One region of the Dehalobacter sp. DCM genome, then DNA from elsewhere that is predicted to be linked to it. Evidence: riboswitches for the same ligand, from Rfam matches in the RefSeq annotation. Region 1 holds a riboswitch; each other region holds the start of a gene.
What was found. Region 1 has a riboswitch for cyclic di-GMP ahead of LPY66_RS13915 (sigma-70 family RNA polymerase sigma factor). Riboswitches for the same ligand answer to the same signal wherever they lie in the genome.
Positions count from the first base shown of each region.

Region 2: linked by a shared signal. The riboswitch ahead of LPY66_RS07495 (sensor histidine kinase) and the one ahead of LPY66_RS13915 (sigma-70 family RNA polymerase sigma factor) in region 1 are both predicted to bind cyclic di-GMP.
Region 3: linked by a shared signal. The riboswitch ahead of LPY66_RS07585 (cell wall-binding repeat-containing protein) and the one ahead of LPY66_RS13915 (sigma-70 family RNA polymerase sigma factor) in region 1 are both predicted to bind cyclic di-GMP.

Region 1 is NZ_CP092282.1:3,011,084-3,017,868, forward strand. Features, by position in the region: gene LPY66_RS13900 (recombinase family protein) at 1-312, opposite strand, end outside; gene LPY66_RS13905 (resolvase) at 349-729, opposite strand; gene LPY66_RS13910 (hypothetical protein) at 1,008-1,184, shown strand; gene LPY66_RS13915 (sigma-70 family RNA polymerase sigma factor) at 1,276-1,731, opposite strand; cyclic di-GMP riboswitch class I at 2,153-2,243, opposite strand; gene LPY66_RS13920 (helix-turn-helix domain-containing protein) at 2,532-2,855, opposite strand; gene LPY66_RS13925 (LPXTG cell wall anchor domain-containing protein) at 3,139-3,264, shown strand; gene LPY66_RS13930 (helix-turn-helix domain-containing protein) at 3,280-3,615, opposite strand; gene LPY66_RS13935 (hypothetical protein) at 3,772-4,278, shown strand; gene LPY66_RS13940 (GGDEF domain-containing protein) at 4,310-5,119, shown strand; gene LPY66_RS13945 (helix-turn-helix domain-containing protein) at 5,213-5,554, opposite strand; gene LPY66_RS13950 (SLOG family protein) at 5,666-6,220, shown strand; gene LPY66_RS13955 (helix-turn-helix domain-containing protein) at 6,358-6,627, opposite strand; gene LPY66_RS13960 (VirD4-like conjugal transfer protein, CD1115 family) at 6,632-6,785, opposite strand, start outside.
Region 2 is NZ_CP092282.1:1,584,693-1,591,477, reverse strand. Features, by position in the region: gene LPY66_RS07500 (response regulator) at 14-637, opposite strand; gene LPY66_RS07495 (sensor histidine kinase) at 634-2,364, opposite strand; cyclic di-GMP riboswitch class II at 2,432-2,515, opposite strand; gene LPY66_RS07490 (prepilin peptidase) at 2,715-3,380, opposite strand; gene LPY66_RS07485 (phosphate ABC transporter substrate-binding protein) at 3,699-4,508, opposite strand; gene phoU (phosphate signaling complex protein PhoU) at 4,545-5,210, opposite strand; gene pstB (phosphate ABC transporter ATP-binding protein PstB) at 5,225-6,013, opposite strand; gene pstA (phosphate ABC transporter permease PstA) at 6,235-6,785, opposite strand, start outside.
Region 3 is NZ_CP092282.1:1,609,016-1,615,800, forward strand. Features, by position in the region: gene LPY66_RS07580 (cell wall-binding repeat-containing protein) at 1-3,006, shown strand, start outside; gene LPY66_RS07585 (cell wall-binding repeat-containing protein) at 3,233-4,819, opposite strand; cyclic di-GMP riboswitch class I at 4,901-4,985, opposite strand; gene LPY66_RS07590 (hypothetical protein) at 5,221-6,177, shown strand; gene LPY66_RS07595 (radical SAM protein) at 6,170-6,785, shown strand, end outside.

The sequences.
Region 1 (6,785 bases):
ATAAATCGCAATGCCCAACTGGTCTAGTCCCCGGAGAAATTCGAGCACTTGTGCTGTATCCCGTCCGATACGGTCAAGCCTTTTCACGACCAATACATCCATTTGATTTTCGCTTGCGGCCTTCTCGATCTCCAGAAGACCAGGACGGTTTAAATTCAGACCATTACCCAAATCTTCGGCGTAGCCGTCGACGGTAAAGCCCATCTGCTCCGCATAATCATAGAGTTCTTCCTTCTGACTTTTCAAGGTGCCATGTGTATCTTCCGGAGCATCAATCCGGCAATAGAGCCAAGCACGTAATTGTTCTTTCATAAAGACCTCCGTTCCGTATTTAATTAAAAGCCGGAGCTACAACATCCGCAGCTCGGCTTCCGTTACTTGTTGATCTTCTTCATACAAAAGCTTCGTAAATTCATCTTCGTTGGCGGTCAGTATCTCAGATGGCTCTTTTTCCCCCATCTGCATGGGTACCAGCTCTCTCAGGACTTCCTGCAGGAATGCTTGATCGGGGCACTGGTTGATGAACTCTCCAAAGGTATTTAAGATTAGTCTGTCTACCTGATCTGTCAGAACGATTTTATCTGTGTTTTCGCTATGAAGCATGATAAAATTTGCAATGTTTGCAGGGGAGTTCTCGAAATAAAAGACCTGACGCGTTCCGTCATAACCATATACATAGCCGACGGCCAGATCTTTTTCCAGCAATTCACTCAGTGATTTGTTGCTCATAACATTACCTCCTCGTTGGTATTTAATCTTACAAGGACGCGGCAGGATGGGAAAAGAGCATTAAAAATCCTGCCGCGTAGTTTCTAAGATCAAACGATCTCTTGTTCTTCATTTGGCTGCTTCTATTCGACACTACTTCCCGAAGCTAGGGCGGCAGCATAAAACGGCTTGTGGTCAGCAAGCCTCATAGGGATTTCACCTCTCCGTGGTTCTCACCGAGCTGCCCCCATTGCTTGAGTCTGTGGCTGGGCAGAAGTAGCTTTAACACTGTCCGTTTCATGGCGATACGGTCCACCATAGACCGTTTTTTGACCGGGCCTTGCCGCTCGTCGCCTTCGATGCCATCGGTTCGACGGATGTCTGTCACCCATCCGCAGGTAGTCTTGGCGCGCCCATCAATGTCGCTGCCGCTCATCACGGCCGGACAGATCATGTATTTATGCTGTCGGATATGAAATTTTCAAAGAGCGAAAGAGGGATAGAAAAAACCCCCTCACTTAATTGGCCGTTAAGTGAGAGGGTTCAGAACTAAAATTTTAAAATTTTTTAAATATCTATGCCCATCATCTTTCTGAGCTTTTCAAGGATTTTTTCCTGACGTTTACCAACGCCACGTTGCGTCATGCCAATCAATTCCCCATAACCTTGCTGGGTACCCCCATTGAAAAAGATATAGGAAATTAAAGTTTGATCCTCCATTGAAAGCCGCTCTATGCAAGACTTCATATCAGTTATCATGGTGTCTTTGATTGCACGATCTTCCACGCTTTCGCTCTGGTCTGAAAACTGGTAATTCTGTTCTTCAAGCCTATCGAGGGAATCTTCGCGGCTTGGAATGTATGTAACCGTTCCTTTCTCATAGTCGATGCTGCATCGTTCTGTTTTCAGATCATATCTACTGTACTTGATCTTCCGGTCAGATTGCTCCAGTACCTCATAGATTTCTTCTTTCATGTTAGGGTATAGCTTCCTGTAATCGGTCCGTTTTTTGCCTTCTTCCATAAGGCTTGTCCTCCATTTCGTGATTTTTGAAATCCGGAAACGAAGAACAAGCGGCGGTGAACGGCAGTGTGGCATACAGACCGCACTTTGACTGTTTGTGTTTACAGAGAAGAAAAAGTAACCTTCAGGTCGATAACGGTAGAATTGTGTCGAATAAAAAAAGTCCACAATTTGCAAGTCACAAATTGGGGACTTTTTTGTATCATTTTTAACTTGGAGGGGGGCTAAAGAATTTAATCCGTAGTCTTTATTTCAACACCAAAAAAAGTTGCGTATCTCTGGTCATATCCCTAGTCCTTTCTTTCGCCATAAGAAACCGCAAGCGAAAGCAGGGACACCAGTATCTCCAAAACAATTGGACAAAAGCTGTACAAAAAAACACAAAAACCTACCCATGGATGGGCAGGCTTCTGTTACAGCTTCCGGCAGCCAGGCTGTCTTAGCGCTTCATAAGCACCTTAGATCCTATGGCTTTGCGTCCCTACCTTTAGGCAGGTTTGCTCTTAGCACTATTCGATTTAATTTTTATTAAGTTCTCGCATAAGAAAAGGGGGCCAAGTATCCTAAATGTATGTCTAACGGTGCAGTAAAGTCTAGCTCTTCAAAACACCTCTTTTCTGTATAATTCGCCCACTTGAACTTTTATATCAAATATGTGTATAATTACCAATACCATTATATGCCACTTTTAAATAAAATTCAACAATTTAAATGTAAAAAATAGTAAATATTAATGCCGTGTTGTACGCTTAAGGCACAAAAAAACCACCTACCGGCGAAATCGGTAAGTGGCTGTCGTTTTATTTCTGTTGCAATCGGTTTATGTGGTTTAAAATCAATAGCATGTCGCTGTCGCTCAGCGTTTTCAGCCCTTCTACAGCTTTTTGGATCAATTCCGGATTGGATATCCTGTCATCAAAAAACTCCGCCGGAGTGATATCAAAATACTCGCAAATTGAGAAAAGCTCAGTTAACGGTGGAAGTGATTTTCCAGACGTGATATTGTAAATATAGCCTCTGCTGTGCCCCAGGTCATAACTCAACTTATATTCCGATATCCCTTTTTGCAATCTTAACTGCGTAATGCGGTCACGTACATATTTCTCATATTCATGCGTCGACACTGTAATCACCTCCAAAAACATCATAAGTGATAATTTGAGGCGACTAGTCCACGCATATATGTTGTTATGCTTGTAGTAGTCTAAAGATATATGTTACAATCATACATAATATGAAATTTTACACTATTATAAGTGAATTCATCGAATATCCTTGGATGATGACATATTTGCTTGTTGCTCTGCCATTGGATTTCCAATAGAGTCCAAGAATAAGACAGTGCAATAAACCGCAACGGAATATGCCGTTGCAGACAATACAAACATCGAGAAAGGAGAGGACCATATGCTGGGTTCTGATTTTCTTCAGGCAACTCCAGAAGAGAAGCTGATCATTATTCTGGTCTTACTTGGAGCTCTAGCTGTTGTCGGAATTGCTTCCTTAGTTTCCAAGAGAAGGAAGAAAAACTAGCGATGTAACTCCCGGTTAGATTGAGTTCTCCATGTCTTTGTCGGTTAATGCAATGGCTGTGGCATAAACCACACGCAAATCATGTGATGTACATAGATTAAGTATCCGTTCGAGTTTGTCCAGCATTTCCGTGTTCTTTACATCTGCCGGAAAGAATGCCCCATCTACTGAGAAATTCAGCGTGACGGCAATATTGTGGAGAAGCTCTAACGACGGCATTCTGCTTCCTGATTCTAATTGCTTGACATGGACAGGCGTTACTCCAAGCATTTCCGCCAGTTTTTCCTGGGTTAACTTATTTTCTAACCGGGCATTGCGGATGGCAGCCCCAAATTCTTTTCGATTCAACATAATATGCTTTAAGCCTCCTTTATAGTAATCTTAAAGAATACAGTTTAACTTGAAAATTAACGTAAAGTATATTAAAATGCATACTCATAGAATACTATAAAGTTGGCAAACTTATACGCAGCGGAGTAAGCTCCTACGAAAGGAGGCGAATAAGCTATGAAAATCGAAGTGAAAAATACTTCCTCTATCCGTGTTTTGATTTTATCGGATCGATTAATGGAGAAAGCCCAAGAATTAGCAGATTATATGACTTCAACCGGGGTTCAGGTCGTTGCTCTGACAACATCTAAGGAGCAGACATTGATATTCTGCGATGAGCGTATTGATTTTCTCATTATTGCAGGATACTTAAAAAACCGGCAGAATTATGGCATAATAGAAGAGTGTAGAAATCGGAGGCTCCCGGTCATCACGGTGCAGTGGGCGATGTTGGATTCTCTGATCTCTGACTACTGCAGAACGTATAAGATCCCGTTACGATTTGAACGCACTTTGCCAATGGATGAATTCATACTGTTCTTGCGGCAGCACCGCCCTTCACATATGATCCTTCCATATGAGGATAAATCGGCAATTCAGCAGGACTTTAAACCTGCTGACAGACACAAGAAAATTCTTATTTCAAGAATCAGGACGTTTTTGCAACACTGTTTATATTCTTGACATCAGTATTTTATAAAAGGAATCGATAAGTATGATATTTGATAGTTTAACGCAAGCAGTGGCATCCATAGGGATGCTACAAAAATATTATCCTGTTACTCGAATTTGGGATGGCAGCCATAAGCAAATGCTTTATGAAAGCGAGGAAACCGATAACCCCAAGGAAGCTCCCGTCTCATTCGAGGGATTTCATGAAGCAACATTCTCTATCAGAGAAAATGACGGCCTGCTTGAAATCGTCACCAGCATACCGATTACTATCGGCGGTCAGACTTGCTGTCTGGAGCTTATTCATCTCGGTGACATGAGAACCGGCTCGACCTCGCTTGAGCATATGCAAAAATTAGCAATCACAGACCCTCTGACAAATTTATATAACCGCAGGTATATTGACGAACAGCTTCCAATCGATTTAGAACGAACTTTCCGAAACAGTGATCCTATTTCGTTTATATATGCGGATATCGACTTCTTCAAAAAAGTCAATGACCAGTATGGACATATTGCCGGCGATCACATCCTGAAACAAATCGCATGTGTATTTCTCCGGCATATCCGAAAGAAGGATGGATGGGTGGCCCGTTATGGCGGGGATGAACTACTGGTTTGTCTGCCAGAGCTCAGCCGAAATACGGTCGTGAAAATAGCAAACCGCCTGCGCCATTCAGTGGAGAGTAAACGTTTTTATATCAATGATATTCACATAAAGATTACCTGCAGCTTTGGCGTACAAACCATAGATAAAACTAGCGGCGTCCATACAGTCGATCAGGTGGTGGAGCTTATGGACAAAAAACTCTACCAAGCAAAAAAGAAAGGCAGAAACAAAGTCGCATTATGAACTGCATTCGCAAGTCAGGCACTAAAAGAATACCTTCAGGCAAATAAAATCTCAGGAAGCTTTCGTCAGAAGCTGCCTGAGATTTTTACTGTATTATCGGCTGCGTTTCCTCAAAGAGCTTTTCAGGGCAATAATCGTGTCGGCAATAACTCGAACCTCTTGTTCACTGCAGTCCTGAACCGTCTGTGTAATTTCATTCTCAAAAATTTTCTTTGCCTTATCAAGGCTGTCACACACCAAGTCATCCAGCGATACGTTCAATGCGTTTGCGACCTGTACCAATGCCGGAAGGCTGACCTTTGTGTTACCGGTTTCGATGTGACTCATATGCGTCATCGAAAGTCCGGCCAGTTCTGCCAGCCGCTCCTGGCTCATACCGATTCGGGCTCTCGCGTCTTTTATCCTCTGCCCGATAGCCTTATAGTCCAGTTCCATAAACTCACCGTCCTTATTTTAACTGATTACTTGTATTGTATGCACAGTTGGCATATAATGGAATAGCCTTTATGCACATTATGACCACATAATTAAAACGGGAGTGAAAAAATGAATACGTTAGCTTGCGCGTTTGCAGGGCATAATCCATTACGTTTCCCTTTCGGGTACGATGAGGAGGACTATCTGTGTCAACAAATCAAAGCAACCCTGCTGATGCAAATCCTGGCTCTATACCAAAACGGAGTCACTGCTTTTTATTCGAATTGTGAGCCGGGCGCCCCTATGTGGGGTGCGGAGCTAGTCCTTGGACTTCAGCGTCGGGGTTCCGATATTCAGCTTCATTGCGTGCTGCCTTATGAGGAACAGGCCACGAAATGGACGCCCCAGCTTAGAAATCGCTATTTCTCGATTGCAGAGAGAAGCACCTCCGAATACACGCTTTGCACTCATTACGAACATGACTGTTATCTATTGTGCAATAAATATCTTGTTAACCGCTCCAATTTTGTACTCGCGGTCTATGATGATGATCCGCTCATATACCGGATGGAACCTGTAAGCCACCTCATTGCTTATGCCAAAAATAAAAACAGAGGGATCATCACCATACATCCGGACACCGGCTTACTTACGCCCATTACAATAACCCAAGGTCTGAAATAGTTCGTCCTTCTTGTTCTTTTTCTGCTGTTGAACACTCTTAGAGTGAGAGGTTCGCCTTCATGGTTCACCATGAACCCTTCCATGGTTCACAAAATGGACGGACTTTTCCCTTGGTGTAAAAATATATTTTTCTTCAATCAACTGCTATCTAACTTTTTCAGATAGAACATGTTGCTGCTCTTTCCGCCGTTTTCCCGCCAACGCTGTTCCTTGCGGAGATATCCGCTCTTTTCCAAGTCAGCAAGGGCGCGCTTGACGGTACTCCGGGACAGCTTCAGCTCCCTGGCGATGGTACCAATTGCCGGATAGCATTTACCTTCCTTGTCGGAGCGGTCGGAAAGATACATATAGACGGCTCTTGCACGGTGTGGCAGTTCGGAGGAATAAAGCGAGGTAAAGTACCCCATAGCGTCACCCCCTTGTAGATTCCTGTTTTTGAATAAAAGGGTCAAGATTGATCGTTGGTCCCGGCGTATGAAGCATTCCGCCTGATCCGGACTCAGGAGCTTTTGGTTCTTCCGGCATTTCTTCACAGGCGGCATGGCGCCGGATGATTTCTTCTTCA
Region 2 (6,785 bases), 1.4 Mb from region 1:
ATCGCTCCTTTCCTTATCGGCTGTTGCACAACCCGTGGTCTCTGGCATATAACGCCGCCTGTGTCCTATCGGCAAGCTCCAGTTTAGCCAGGATTTGACTGATATGTTTCTTGACGGTGAATTCTGTAATAATTAACTTTTTCGCAATCTCTTTATTACTTAAACCCTCGCTCAGGGTAAGCAGAACATCCAGTTCCCGTGACGTCAATTGGTTGATCGTGTCGTTGGACTGGTTTTTCATCATAAACTCAATGGCTAACGGATCATAATATTTTCTTCCCCGATGGATCAGCCGCATGGCGGAAATGAGTTCTTCCGGGAAAGCCTCTTTTAGAATATAGCCATCTACCCCAATTTGATCCGCATTACGAAAGTCCTCTTTATTGACGGATGACGTCAAGACAACATACTTACATTGCGGCACCATTTCTTTGCATTTTTTTATCACATCCAAACCGGAAGAATCCGCAAGCCTTAAATCAATCAACGCCATATCCGGCTGGAGGGAACGGATGAGCTCGATTGCTTCCTCGGCATTTGAAGCCTCTCCGGCGACTACCATATCGTTTTCAGTTGAGATTACCGCATTTAATCCCTGACGAACGAGCGGATGATCATCGACAATGATTATTTTCATGCTACTACTCCCCTCTCTTCCTTAAAAAAATGAAGAGATCCAATATTTAACGGGAACCGGATGATGAGAGTTGTTCCTATCGTAATTTCACTGCGCAGATCAAACGTCCCATTGAAGGTCTGAGCCAGGATCTGCATGTTATGCAGCCCCAAGCCCTTACTGGTTTTATCCTTGAGGAATTTCTCAACATCAAAGCCATGTCCGTTATCCTGAATCATTAGTTCACACATGTCAATCCGGACCTGAATGTGCAGCTTCAGTTCGCTGCACCACCCGTGCCAGATGGCATTACCGCAGCCTTCCCGGATAATCCGGAACATGGCTTGCTTTAAAGGATAGGACAACAATTCCTCATCACCCTGGAAATCAAAGAGGACCTTGATGTCATTCAGACTGGAAAAATCACAAAGATACTTTTGAATACTTTCTTCAAAAACCCGTTCCCCTCGTTTACGGGTACTCAATCCGTAGATTGAAGTGCGCAATTCCGTACTGACATTCTTGGCCGTTTGTTCCAGCACATTGAGCTGCTGTTCGATATTTTCCCGGTTCATTTTCGGCCAGTTGCTGTTCAGCGCATGTATCCCATAGACAATGCTGAAAAGCAGCTGTGAGACGTTGTCGTGGAGTTCATTGCCGATACGGTTTTGTTCCTCCAGAATCATTAACTGGGACGATATTTTCTCGAAGTGATTCCTTTCCAGAACCATGGTAATAATATCAGCCAAAAATTTGATGAGTTCCTGATACAGATCCGGTTCATTCTTATCAACCAACTTAATGCCAAAATAACCATAAAATCTGGAAACGGATTTCAGCGAAACCAGCAAGTAGTGAACCCCCTGGAAACCAATAACCTGGCGGGCCGGGTTAAGCGCATCCGCTTCATTGGTTGTAAACCATGAAGTAATATGTTCTTTCAGACAGTCTTCATTTGGTTCAAAGACGCTGCCGGTCACCATACTGTCAGGGTCTTCTCCGAAAGGAGCTACCCAGATGAAGGCATACTTTGTTTGCAGAATATCATTGGCCAGTTTCACCAAATGTTTGAGAATATCCCGGGCGTTCTCCCTTGCTGCAAAAACTTCAATAATCCGGTACAAGGACATGATATGTTCCATGGAATTCTTGGCGCTGGCATTGGCCTGTTCCAGTTTGAGGTTCATACCGAGAAGTTCCTCTTTTTGTTTATGGAAAGCCTTAGCCTGATCATCCAGATGCTGAATCATGGTAAACAAGATGCGGATAGCGGCAACAATCAGGACGAATACCAGGATAATGTAACACTTTTCTGTGATCAGGTCCGGAAGTGCCAGACCTTGCGGATTGAACAAAAGCAAGCTGGTCACAGACGCAACGATGAGGTAAAAGACAAGATTAACGAAACAGTAGACCGTTTTGAAAAAAGCACATGTAATGAAAATCGGATTAATGGCATACCAGATAAATGGACTGTCCAATCCCCCGGTGGAAATCATCAGGATGGCGATGACCAGACTTTCGGCAATATTTACCCTCGCGACTGCCACTCTGGATTCACTTTTGAGATACAGACTGTTGATACTGATGGTAATAACCAAAAGAGAAACCACAACGGCAATGCAGTATTTTAGCGTAATTGCAGACGAATCCATCAGGTAGATCATCGAAGTCAAAAACCAGGATATGTATCGGTAACCGGTAATCGCGCGATACTTCGCATTCACTACTTTTTTTACTTCCAGCATGCGATATATTCCCCTCCTGCATAATCATCGCCGCTTCGTCATCCAAAAATAAAAGCACACAGCATCAGATGCCGTGTGCCGGTTTCACTACTCGCTCCATACAGTACAGAGTAACCATTGCATACTGTATATCATCGCATCACACTAAAATTAGTCTCTTATTTTTTTCTACCAGGGAAATGTTTTCATCCTCAACTCAATTATCCAGGTTATCTCGGAAATTTTCAATTACAAACTTTCTCAATTAATTCCAATAATATCCGACAGTTTGACAAAAATCAATCCTTTTTTTAGTAAATGAAACCAAGAGACCATACATAATTATACTTTAGTATACCTTTTAGCGATATTTATCGGATAATGAAATGCCAATACCACTCAATCATCATGTCACCAAAAAGGATGCTGCTCAATATCCCTATGACTAAGAACGGCCCGAACGGTATGGCTGTTTTTAGTTTTCCTTTGCCGGTTAATAAAATGATCACCCCAATGATCCCGCCGATAATGGAGCCCACCAGGAGCGACCACAGCGTCAGCTTCCATCCCATAAAAAATCCTGCGGCTGCCATGAGTTTAATATCACCGACGCCGATCCCGCCGCCGGAAAGGATGTATATGAGCAGTAAAATAACTCCGCCCGCGAAGAAGCCAATGATCTTCTCCCACCAGGAAATATCGTGGTTCAGGAATATGGCCGCAATACCAAGGACCATAATCGCATAAACACTCCAATTGGGGATAAGCATTGTTTTAAAGTCAATAAACGCAACCATCAAAAGAAGCGATATTGTGAGCATCGTACACAGCGCATATAACGATACGCCAAACTTCCAAACTGCAAAACAATAAAGAAGGGCATTGAAGATTTCAACGACTAGCGGTGCCTTAAGCCGTACGTTCTCTTCATCGATGGTCATTTGAATTATCTTTTTGACCAGCCGTCCAATAACCAGTCCAATCACAAACAATACAGCATAAAACAACCATTTATGTTCTACCAAAAAATTTTCCATCCCTTTCCTCCCTGTGACTACATTGAAAAAACAGGAAATCAGACAAAACCATGGATCAGATTGACTTTTCATATGATAATGGAATGAACAACTAACCGTTTGTTTTTCATTTACACTACAATACAATATATTTATGTTACCATAAATACATCGTGGTCAGTATACCTTATGAACTAAAACATACGATTTTGGGAAAAAATCAGCCGCTGACATATGGGTTTTAGAAACCATGTGCAGCGGCAAAACTTTTTTGTAATACCAGTTAATTATTCATGAATTATCTTGACATATGTGATTTCTTACTTTTCCACTTCAACCTTATTTTACCAGAACCAACCCTTCCTGCTCAATAATGCTTTGACCTTCTTCCGATAAAACAAAGTCGATAAAGGTTTTCACTGCACCGGCAGGTTCTCCTTTTGTCAAATACAGAAACGGACGCTGGATTTTGTAGGTTCCGTTAATCACGTTTTCTGCATTCCCCGCCACGCCTTCTACCGTGATCACTTTCACTGTGTCGTCAATGCTGGCCATGGATATATAGCCGATGGCGTTGGCATCGCCGGCCACAGCGGCACGAACCGCACCGGTGGTATTCTGGACCACGGCTTTATCACTGATGGCCGTGTCTTTTCCCATGACCAGTTCTTCAAAGGCGCCCCGTGTGCCGGATCCCGCTTCTCGGGTAACTATATTGATGGCCTGGTCAGCTCCGCCGACTTCTTTCCAATTGGTGATATCGCCGCTATAGATCTTTTTAATTTGCTCCAAGGTCAGATCAGAAACGGTGTTTTGGGGATTGACGGCCACTAAAATACCGTCTTTACAAATCACCGTTTCCGTCAGCCCGGCTTCATCGCTCTTCAGTTCCCGGGAGGATGACCCGATATCAGCTGTGCCTTCCTGAGCGGATTTGATTCCCGCTCCGGAGCCGCCGCCCTGGACATTGACCTTGATATCTTTATTTTTTTCCATAAATGCTTCGGCCAGTGCTTCGGATATCGGCTGCACCGACGTCGATCCCGCAACGGTAATCGTCGCCTGTTGTTGGGCGGTGCCGCTGTTGCCGCAGCCACTGACAGACAGGGCCAGAATCCCGGCAAGAATAAGTATCAATAACTTTTTCATTACTTCATGCATCCTTTCAATACGATTCATTTAGTATTAAAACTGATCATCGTTGAGATCTCTTCTTTTTCCTGTTGCCAGATAGATCGTCCATTCACCCAGGTTGGTTACATGGTCCGCTACTCTTTCCAGCGACAGCGCAACAAGCAGCAGATTGATGCCTTGGGCGATATTTTTTTGATCCTTTTGCATGAGGTGCAAGAGATCTTCATACACCAACGCGTAAAGCCTGTCGACTTCCTTCTCTTTAATAATAAGACTTTGGGCCAGGTCCAGATCCTTGTTCGTATACGCGGTAATACTGTCTCTCAGCATTTCCCGCGCCAGTTTGGCCATTTTTGGAATATCCACAAGGGGCTTAACCAAAGGTTCATCGCTCAACTTCAGGGTTATTTCAGCAATATCGACGGCGTGATCGGCAATCCGTTCCAGATCCGTCACTATTTTCAGTGCCGTGCCTATGGTTCTCAGATCGCCGGCCATGGGCTGCTGCAGTGCCAGCATCGTTAAACATTTGTCTTCAATATCCAACTGAAAATGGTCCACCGTGTCGTCATCGGCGATGACTTTTTCGGCCAATTGCAAGTCTCGTTCTTCCAAAGATTTAACTGCGGAGGAAATAACGCTCTCCACCAGGTTCCCCATCATTAAGACATCATGGCTCAGTTCCTCCAAAGACGATGCAAACGAATTTCGTGTCATACTATTTATCCTCCTTATCCGAATCTGCCGGTAACATAATCTTCTGTTCTCTTATCCCGGGGTTGGGTAAACAGCTCTTTGGTAACCCCGTATTCGATCATATCCCCAGTCAAGAAAAATGCCGTATAGTCCGATATTCTGGCGGCCTGCTGCATATTATGGGTAACGATAATAATCGTGTATTGCTCTTTGAGGTCCAGAATCAGGTCCTCGAGTTTAGCCGTTGAGATGGGGTCCAAGGCAGAAGCCGGTTCATCCATCAGCAAGACCTCCGGCTGAACAGCCAGTACCCTGGCGATGACCAGCCGCTGCTGCTGTCCTCCGGATAACTGCAGACCGGATCGGTTCAAGCGGTCTTTGACTTCATCCCATAGTGCGGCTTCCCTTAAACTTCTTTCAACGATCTCATTCAGTTTCTGTTTATCCTTCAACCCATGCGCCCGGGGCCCATAAGCAACATTGTCATAGATTGACATGGGAAATGGATTCGGTTTTTGAAAAACCATACCGATCCGTTTGCGCAAGGTAACGGGATCAATCTCCGATGAATTAATATCTTTAGCATCGAGATAGACATTTCCTTTGACCACCGCACCCTCAACCAAATCATTCATCCGATTCAGGGTTTTTAGGAAACTCGATTTTCCACACCCCGAAGGTCCGATCAGTGCGGTCACCTGATTCGCCAGAATCGGGAGACTAATGGCGTGGAGCGCGTGGAAATTTCCGTAGTATAAGTCGAGATCCTTAGTCTCCATTTTATTGCGATGCTCATCTTTAGTTTCTGATTTATTTATCAGCATAGCTGCTGCCCCCTCTCACTCATAGACTAATCCGCTTATTCTCTTCTCATTGACTAATCCTACAATTCTTTTACATTGACTAATCTAATAATTCCTTTGTTGACTAATCCTACTTCTTCCTTCTCATAAACTAATCCCATTGCTCCTTATAACGTATCCCTATTGCTTCCTTCTTTGACTATACTTATGTTTCCTTCTTTGACTATACTTATGTTTCCTTCTCAATGACTGATACTTTTGCTTCCTGCCAGCCTGGCCATGAGTCTGTTTGCCAAGAAATTAATGATGACGATAACAATAATCAACACCGTGGCGCTGGCATAGGCATTTTGGGAGGATATCCCTTCCGAAGCTAAGATATAGAGATGAACGGACAGCGTCCGGGTGGGCTCGAATATCGACGTAGGCAAACCCAGCGAACTTCCGGCAGTCAAAATCACTGCCGCCGTTTCTCCGATGGCTCTCCCGATCCCCAGAATCACTCCCGTCGCAATCCCGGGCAATGCCGAAGGCAGGACCACCTTGAGAATGGTATGCCATTTGGTTGCACCCAGGGCGAGGCTGCCTTCCCGGTACGAATCCGGCACCGTTTTAATGCCCTCTTCCGCAGCTCGGATAATCGTAGGCAGGATCATAAAAGCAAGGGTCAGCGCGCCGGAAAGAATTGACCATCCCATTTTGAGAGTAATAACAAACAGGACAAAGCCAAATAAACCAAAGATGATCGAGGGTACGGCAGCCAATGATTCTGTCGCAAACCGGATGATCTGAA
Region 3 (6,785 bases), 1.4 Mb from region 1:
GTGGCACCGACAACATTGAGTCTGATTGCTCATAATGTTTCAACCAGCAGGGCTTATTTTGACAACGTTGGACTATATGCTCAACTGCCTGATTTTAATAATTATGTTTGTGAGATAACCGATACAACAACAAAGTACACGACCCTGACTGATGCGCTGGCCGAAGTGACGGATGGGCAAACCATAAAGTTGCTTGCCGATATCGATTATACTGATGGTTTAGTCTTAGAAAACAAGCATCTTATCTTTAATTTGAACGGCTATACCCTTAATGTTTCAAGCACTGACGATTGGGGTCAAGGCATTGAAGTGCATGATGGAAGCATACTCGAAATCGACGATTCTCTTGGCGGAGAACTCAACGCCATTGGCAGCAATAATCCGGAAAAATATGGTTCCGGTCTCCGCTTGGACGGAAACAGCACAGCTACGGTAACAAATGTTATATCTTATGGTTACGCTAACGGTGCCGATTGCACTGAAGGGACACTCACTATCAAAGGAGATGTCCATAGCGGAAATAACGGAGTATTTGCCCAGGCAGGTGGCCAGGTTATTGTTAAAGGTACAATTTACTCCGGTGGACAGGGAGCGATATCGTCGCTTGAGGATACCAGTATAATAATCGATGGCGATGTCATTTCTTCAGGAAGCGGTATTACCTGCGGTGCCGGAACATTGCTGGTAAAAGGTGATATCCAGTGCACCTATAATGGCGTCAGTGTTGCCTTTGGGGGCAGTGCCGAAGTCTATGGCGACGTCACGGTAGGAGGTGCATTTGGTAATTATGCTGTTAATGTTACTGCCGGAACGGCAACGATCAATGGCACTCTCACTGCGCCCAAGTATATCAGCCTTGCCGACACCGATTTTCTGGAAGGCAGTCATACAGGAGTTGGCAGCGGCTATTACGTTTATACCAAAGACAGCAGCACGGCAAAAGTAAAAATCAAGAACTGCCTGATTCCAGGTTGCTTTACTTCAGTAGATGACGGCGGATTCAATGAATATACCGAAATTGACGGTGAGATTTATTATCATGTCAGTACGGCTAAACAATTGGCTCATGTTAACGACCACTTGAGTTATAACTTCATCCAAACAGCGGATATAGATCTGACAGGCATTGACTGGACACCTATCGGGCTTACTTATGATACTCCTTTCACAGGGGTTTATAATGGAAATGGACATTCTATTACCAACCTAAATGTCAACCAGTTTGCATTTACGACGAATAAGTCAGGAGGACTGTTCGGCGCACTTGTCGGCGATGCAGCTATTAAGAACCTCGATGTATCAGGCAACGTCATCTATCAAGTTAACTGGTATGCAACAAGTTCGATGACAGGCGGCATTGCTGCTTCAATGTTCAGTTCAGGCGGCAGCAGGCCTGTAATAGATAATTGTTCCTTTACCGGCAACGTTACGGCTATTGCACAAGTTACGATTCTGAATAATGGGATTTCATCGTTTGCAGGTGGTATTGTCGGTTATGCGCGTGATGGAGTCATCAAAAATTCCAGCTATAAAGGCGGTAATATCCTAGCCACGACAATTCCAAGTTCGGGTAGCACAACAAGGGCTTGTGCAGGAGGCATAGCTGGGAATTTAAGCGAAAATGCCTCCATTATTAACTGCTATAGCACTGAAGGCAGTGATATCTCTGCAACAGGCAGCAGCAACAACCGTGCAGGCGGTATTGCGGGACAAACACAATACAGTTCCAACATATCTGTTTGTTATAATGCTGGAAGCGTTGATGCAACACCGGCAGCGGGCGGGACTGCTGAAATCGGCGGTATCTCAGGTCAAACCGAAGGCGCAAGCACGATTTCGGATTCCTATTGGCTTGATACCTGCGGTGCAGGGGCTCAAGCAGGCAGCGACAATTCTACAGCGACGACCGGAAAAATGATTGATGCCGCAATGAAAGCAACAGGTTTCCGAGATACATTAAATAGTGCTTTAAATGCAGTCTCTGATCAAACGCTTTATACATGGCTGCAAGCTTCCGGCAATTATCCGGAATTGTCTGCTGTATTTTGGAAACAACCGACTTCACCCAATATCTTTCCTGAGTCAAGGGTTAATGTAGTTACCCAGAGGCTAAGCGGTTCGGACCGTTTTGCTACCTCAGTATCCATTGCCGAAAGCCTCTATAGCGGCCCTATTAATCATTGTATTCTGGCCACCGGATTCAATTTCCCCGACGCCTTATCAGGAAGCTCCCTGGCCAACCTGCTGGATGCGCCGATTCTACTGGGAGGCAATTCAGCGCAGGACAGTCAGGAAGTACTCAACTATATTAGGACACATCTGACCGAAAACGGTACGCTCTATATTTTGGGCGGACAGGGCGCAGTATCCGAAAAACTTCTCGCTGCCCTGAGGGAGATGGGGGTAAAGAATATCCAAAGGATCTCCGGCCAGGATCGATATCTGACCAATCTGGAAATACTCAAGAAACTCAATGTTGCGAAGGGGACTCCTGTATTTATTACTACCGGAGAAAATTTCCCGGATGCTTTGAGCATCAGCTCCATTGCAGCCTCGCTCGGCTATCCTGTTCTGCTCAGCGGCAAGGATTCTCTTAATCAGGCCTCCCTTGATTATTTAAAAAACCTTGCGCCGGGTAAAATCTATTTCATAGGCGGCAGCGGCGCAGTCTCCGAAGCCTTGGCTCAGAAGCTTCAGCAGCTAACGGGCTTGTCTTCTGGCTCAGCGATTCGGATCCAAGGTCAGAACCGTTATCTGACAGCGCTGAATATTGCCAAATACTTTAACCTTGATACAAAAAAGGTATTGCTGGCAACCGGAACGGACTTCCCGGATGCGCTTTCCGGCACGACCTTGGCTGCTCATTATAACTCTCCGGTACTTCTCGTAGGAGGAGAAATGCAGCTGATTGAGGAATATTTGGACTCTCAAGCGTATACGGATGCAATCATCTGTGGTGGTACGGGCGCGATTCCACAATCTATTATTGAGGATTTATTTAAGTAAAAAAATAAGTAAATAGCCATAAAACACTGTAATTGCTGGTCACATCTTCGAGATACTTCGATGATGCCCTGCCAATGATATTCGTGGAATCCCAAAATTCAAGCTGTCTGCAAATAGAGCAAAGATTTCAGTTTACACTGTTCTTTGCTCTATTTCTATACACCTGCTTATTTGACGGTTACGTTAAAATGTTACAAATTGTTTTTAGAGTAGAGTAGAGTAGATTTTATCTCCCCAGATAGGAAAAGTGCATATAATCATTTGACGAGTGCCAGGCGTTTCCGCCCCAGGTAAAGCCGTATTTATTGAAAGCGTTTACAACGTCGCCGTTTAATGGAATTGAGTATGGACTTATTCCCGGTTTCCAGAAAGATCCAGCCTTGATAACGCCGGTGTTGGTAATCATATAATTCTCATTCGGGTTGATATCAACGGCCAGTCCCCAGCGGTGCTCCGAGGTCGGTTCCGGGCGCCAGGCATATCCCTGAACGCTATAAATTGGAAATTTTTCCGGGCCTTCATAGATTTCTTTGAATACTGACTGAATCCGGTCGGCAATAGCCTTATTGACGGTCAATGTGCGTTTTCCTGAGTACTTTTCACCGCTTGCTTTCAATAGCCAGACATCGACAGAAATCGTCGTCATATGCTGAACGGACTCAGTGGCACTTGGATAGACCGGATTGCTTAGAGAACCAAAGACCAGGATGTATTTTTCTTCTGTATATCCCAGATCAAGCAGCGGATCGGAAGATTCCTCGGGATAAAAGTCTGAGGTGTTGTCCCATTCACGGGAATGTTTCATGCTGCGACGATTATTCGAATAACGATATCCATTTTCAGAGATTAGTTTATCAATGGTGGAATTGCTTATTGCGGACTCGCCGCCCAGAATGCAGAGCGTTTTCCCCGAGGTGTTGGAATCAAAATACGAGCGGGTCGAAGCGGATAGGGTTGAACTGACAAGAACAATCGGCGAGTTCGTCTTTGCGGCATAGGCTGATCCGGACAAAGCGTCTGCGTAGTCCTCACCGGTCGCGATCATGACGTTAGGTCCAGGTACGTCACAGCCGAAGCGGTTGATGACGGCAATGTTTCGATCATATTTATTTACCCCGGTGATCCGTTCCGGATTTGGGAACATTTGAGCGACATTATCGCTGATAATATCGGTATCACCGATCACATACGTATTGGTAATCGGATGAGATTGGATATATGCTTCTGCTTCCGGTGAGATACGGTCTTTTGAGACTAAAATTATCGGTACGTTTTTGCAGGCGGCGATGGAAGATACCGAAAGGGCATCCGTAAAGCCATCGCCTGATGTGATAAAAATTTCTGACGTATTAACGGATTGACTGGCTACGACAACGGAGGTCGCATACCTGTCAGGGCCAGCCCAACGGGTTACAGTTATTCCCATCTTCTGTAATTCCAACTGAAGCGTATTCGATAAGACAGCAGTCCCGCCGATAAGAATCACACATTTCACTTGAAGATCAGTTAAGGTTTGTTTGGTCGCTGACGGCAGGGATTTTTTTGTTGCGAGCAAGATCGGTGCATTGAACTGTTTAGCTGTTACAGCAGAAACCAAAGCATCCGGGTAATTATCGCCACTGACAATAATTGCATAATCCGATTGTGTCCAGCCGGTATGGGCGATCGCGGCAGCGGTTGCATAGCGATCTTGCCCGGAGACACGGATGGTGGTCTCTTCCGTGTTGCCCAAAGCAGGTATCTGTGATGAAAGGACTAGGATCAGGGAAGCTGTTATACAAAGAAAGATTCTTAAGCCGCGCGGCATCAACATTTCACTTCCATTTCTTAAAAGAATAAAACAAAAAAACAAGCGATCAATGAATCATAGATGCTTGTTTAATGCTCTCTATGGTTCGGCAGTCTGGCAATCCTGGCATAAATGCTTTAGACCCATGACTTTGCGGCCCAGCCTTTCAGCTGGTGTGCTCTTGTCGTCATAAATATATATTCATTTCGAAACATTTATTGTTGAAATAATTCTATTGAATTTTCCGACGATTGTCAATCCATTTGCGGCATCGTTCGCCTGCATATGTCAATGACAAATGCTCGCGGATACAAGTTTACATGAAGGAATTAAATGTTTTTTAGAGAAAAATATTCGAATTTGATGGTTGTGGCTCAAAATGACGTAGGGTTTATTGATGATTAGTTACGAATGGAGGAGAGAATGTGTCCAACGAAACCGATGTTACGGTAATACTACCGCCACCGGCAATACCACTAAGGATTCTTAGTGATCCTGCACCTGAACCTGTACCCCGGCCTCAGGGATATAATGGTTCTGATCTGACACAAAAAAAGAAGAAAGAACGGCGTATGGAGCTCCAGGGACTGGAGGTGGGAGATCCCCGATCGACAATAAATCTGCTGAAACTTGGACTGCATAATGTTGCCCAATCTCTGCCGCCGATATTACGGAAATACGGGTGGATGATACCGATTATTCTTGTAATATGGACGGGATTAGGAACGTTCAGCGCGTATAAGATGATGGCTGCGGCACCTGCATTGGCGCCGCTGTGGATGTTCCTGGATAAGATCATACTGGTTTTGGTCTTTCTGACGGCTTCTTACAATAATTTTATCGGGAAAGCCATCTATGCCACTGTCGTTCTTCGCGTCATCGTCCCTTTAGTCCGGCGCGTACGGCGAGAGGGCTTCCGTAAAGTAAAAACAAATTTTACATCGCTGATACCTGATTTGCAAAAAAATTGGGCGGAAGTCGGGGCACGCAGTCTCGGCATTCTGATCCTATTCGCCGGTCTTGCTGCGATGATCTCTAATTTTCTGACACGGAACAATGCGATTGATAAAATCGCGGTTTCACTGGCTATTGCATTTGCCATAATGAAAGCGCTTGGTGATGGACCGCGTAGTATTCCGTTTATGACCGGACGCGTCGTTATGAATGATCTGTTTGTCTTGCTGCGTAAACCAAGCCCAGTACGCAATCATCATATTTATGTAGCGCTCAGCGGACTGACGCTTGGCTTTCTGAGCAGTATTCTGCTTGCCGTTCTGAGAAAGCCGTTGGGAGAGAATATAGGGTATATCCTGGGGGCGATTGCCGTGGTCGCCGGCTTAGTACTGATAGTGGTCATGAAATCCAAACAAGCCGATGCGTAAATTTAAAGATCGGACATACGGCTTTGAAACACAATTTGACGCGGATACCGGCTTATATATTCGCAGCAATGTTTTGAACGAGAACGGTGAAGATACCGGGGAAGAACCCTTTATGGCGGAAATGCCTCATCTGCTGGACATTGGCATCATGGGCCATTGTGATCATGGCGGCAGCGGTCTGTGCGTGCAGTCGGGCGTTCAGTGCTATCAGGATGGATGGCATAAACACGAGCCGAACATGTCTTTATTGGATTACAAAGCGATAATCCGGCAGTGTGAAGGCCATGTATGTCAGATTGCTCTCGGAGGCAGAGGAGATCCGGACATGCATGACGATTTTGAAGCAATCCTGGTCAGTACACGCGAGGCTGGGGTCGTTCCGAATATGACAACATCCGGGCTCGGGCTCACTTCGGTCAAGGCACGCCTGATCGCTGAATATTGCGGAGCCGCCGCAGTCAGTTGGTATCGTTCAGAATATACGCTAAAGGCTATCGCTGCCTTACTGGATGAAGGTGTTCACACCAATATTCATTATGTACTGAGCAATCAGTCACTGGATGAAGCGATTGCGCTCATTGAACAAAAAAGAATCCCCAAGGGGATCG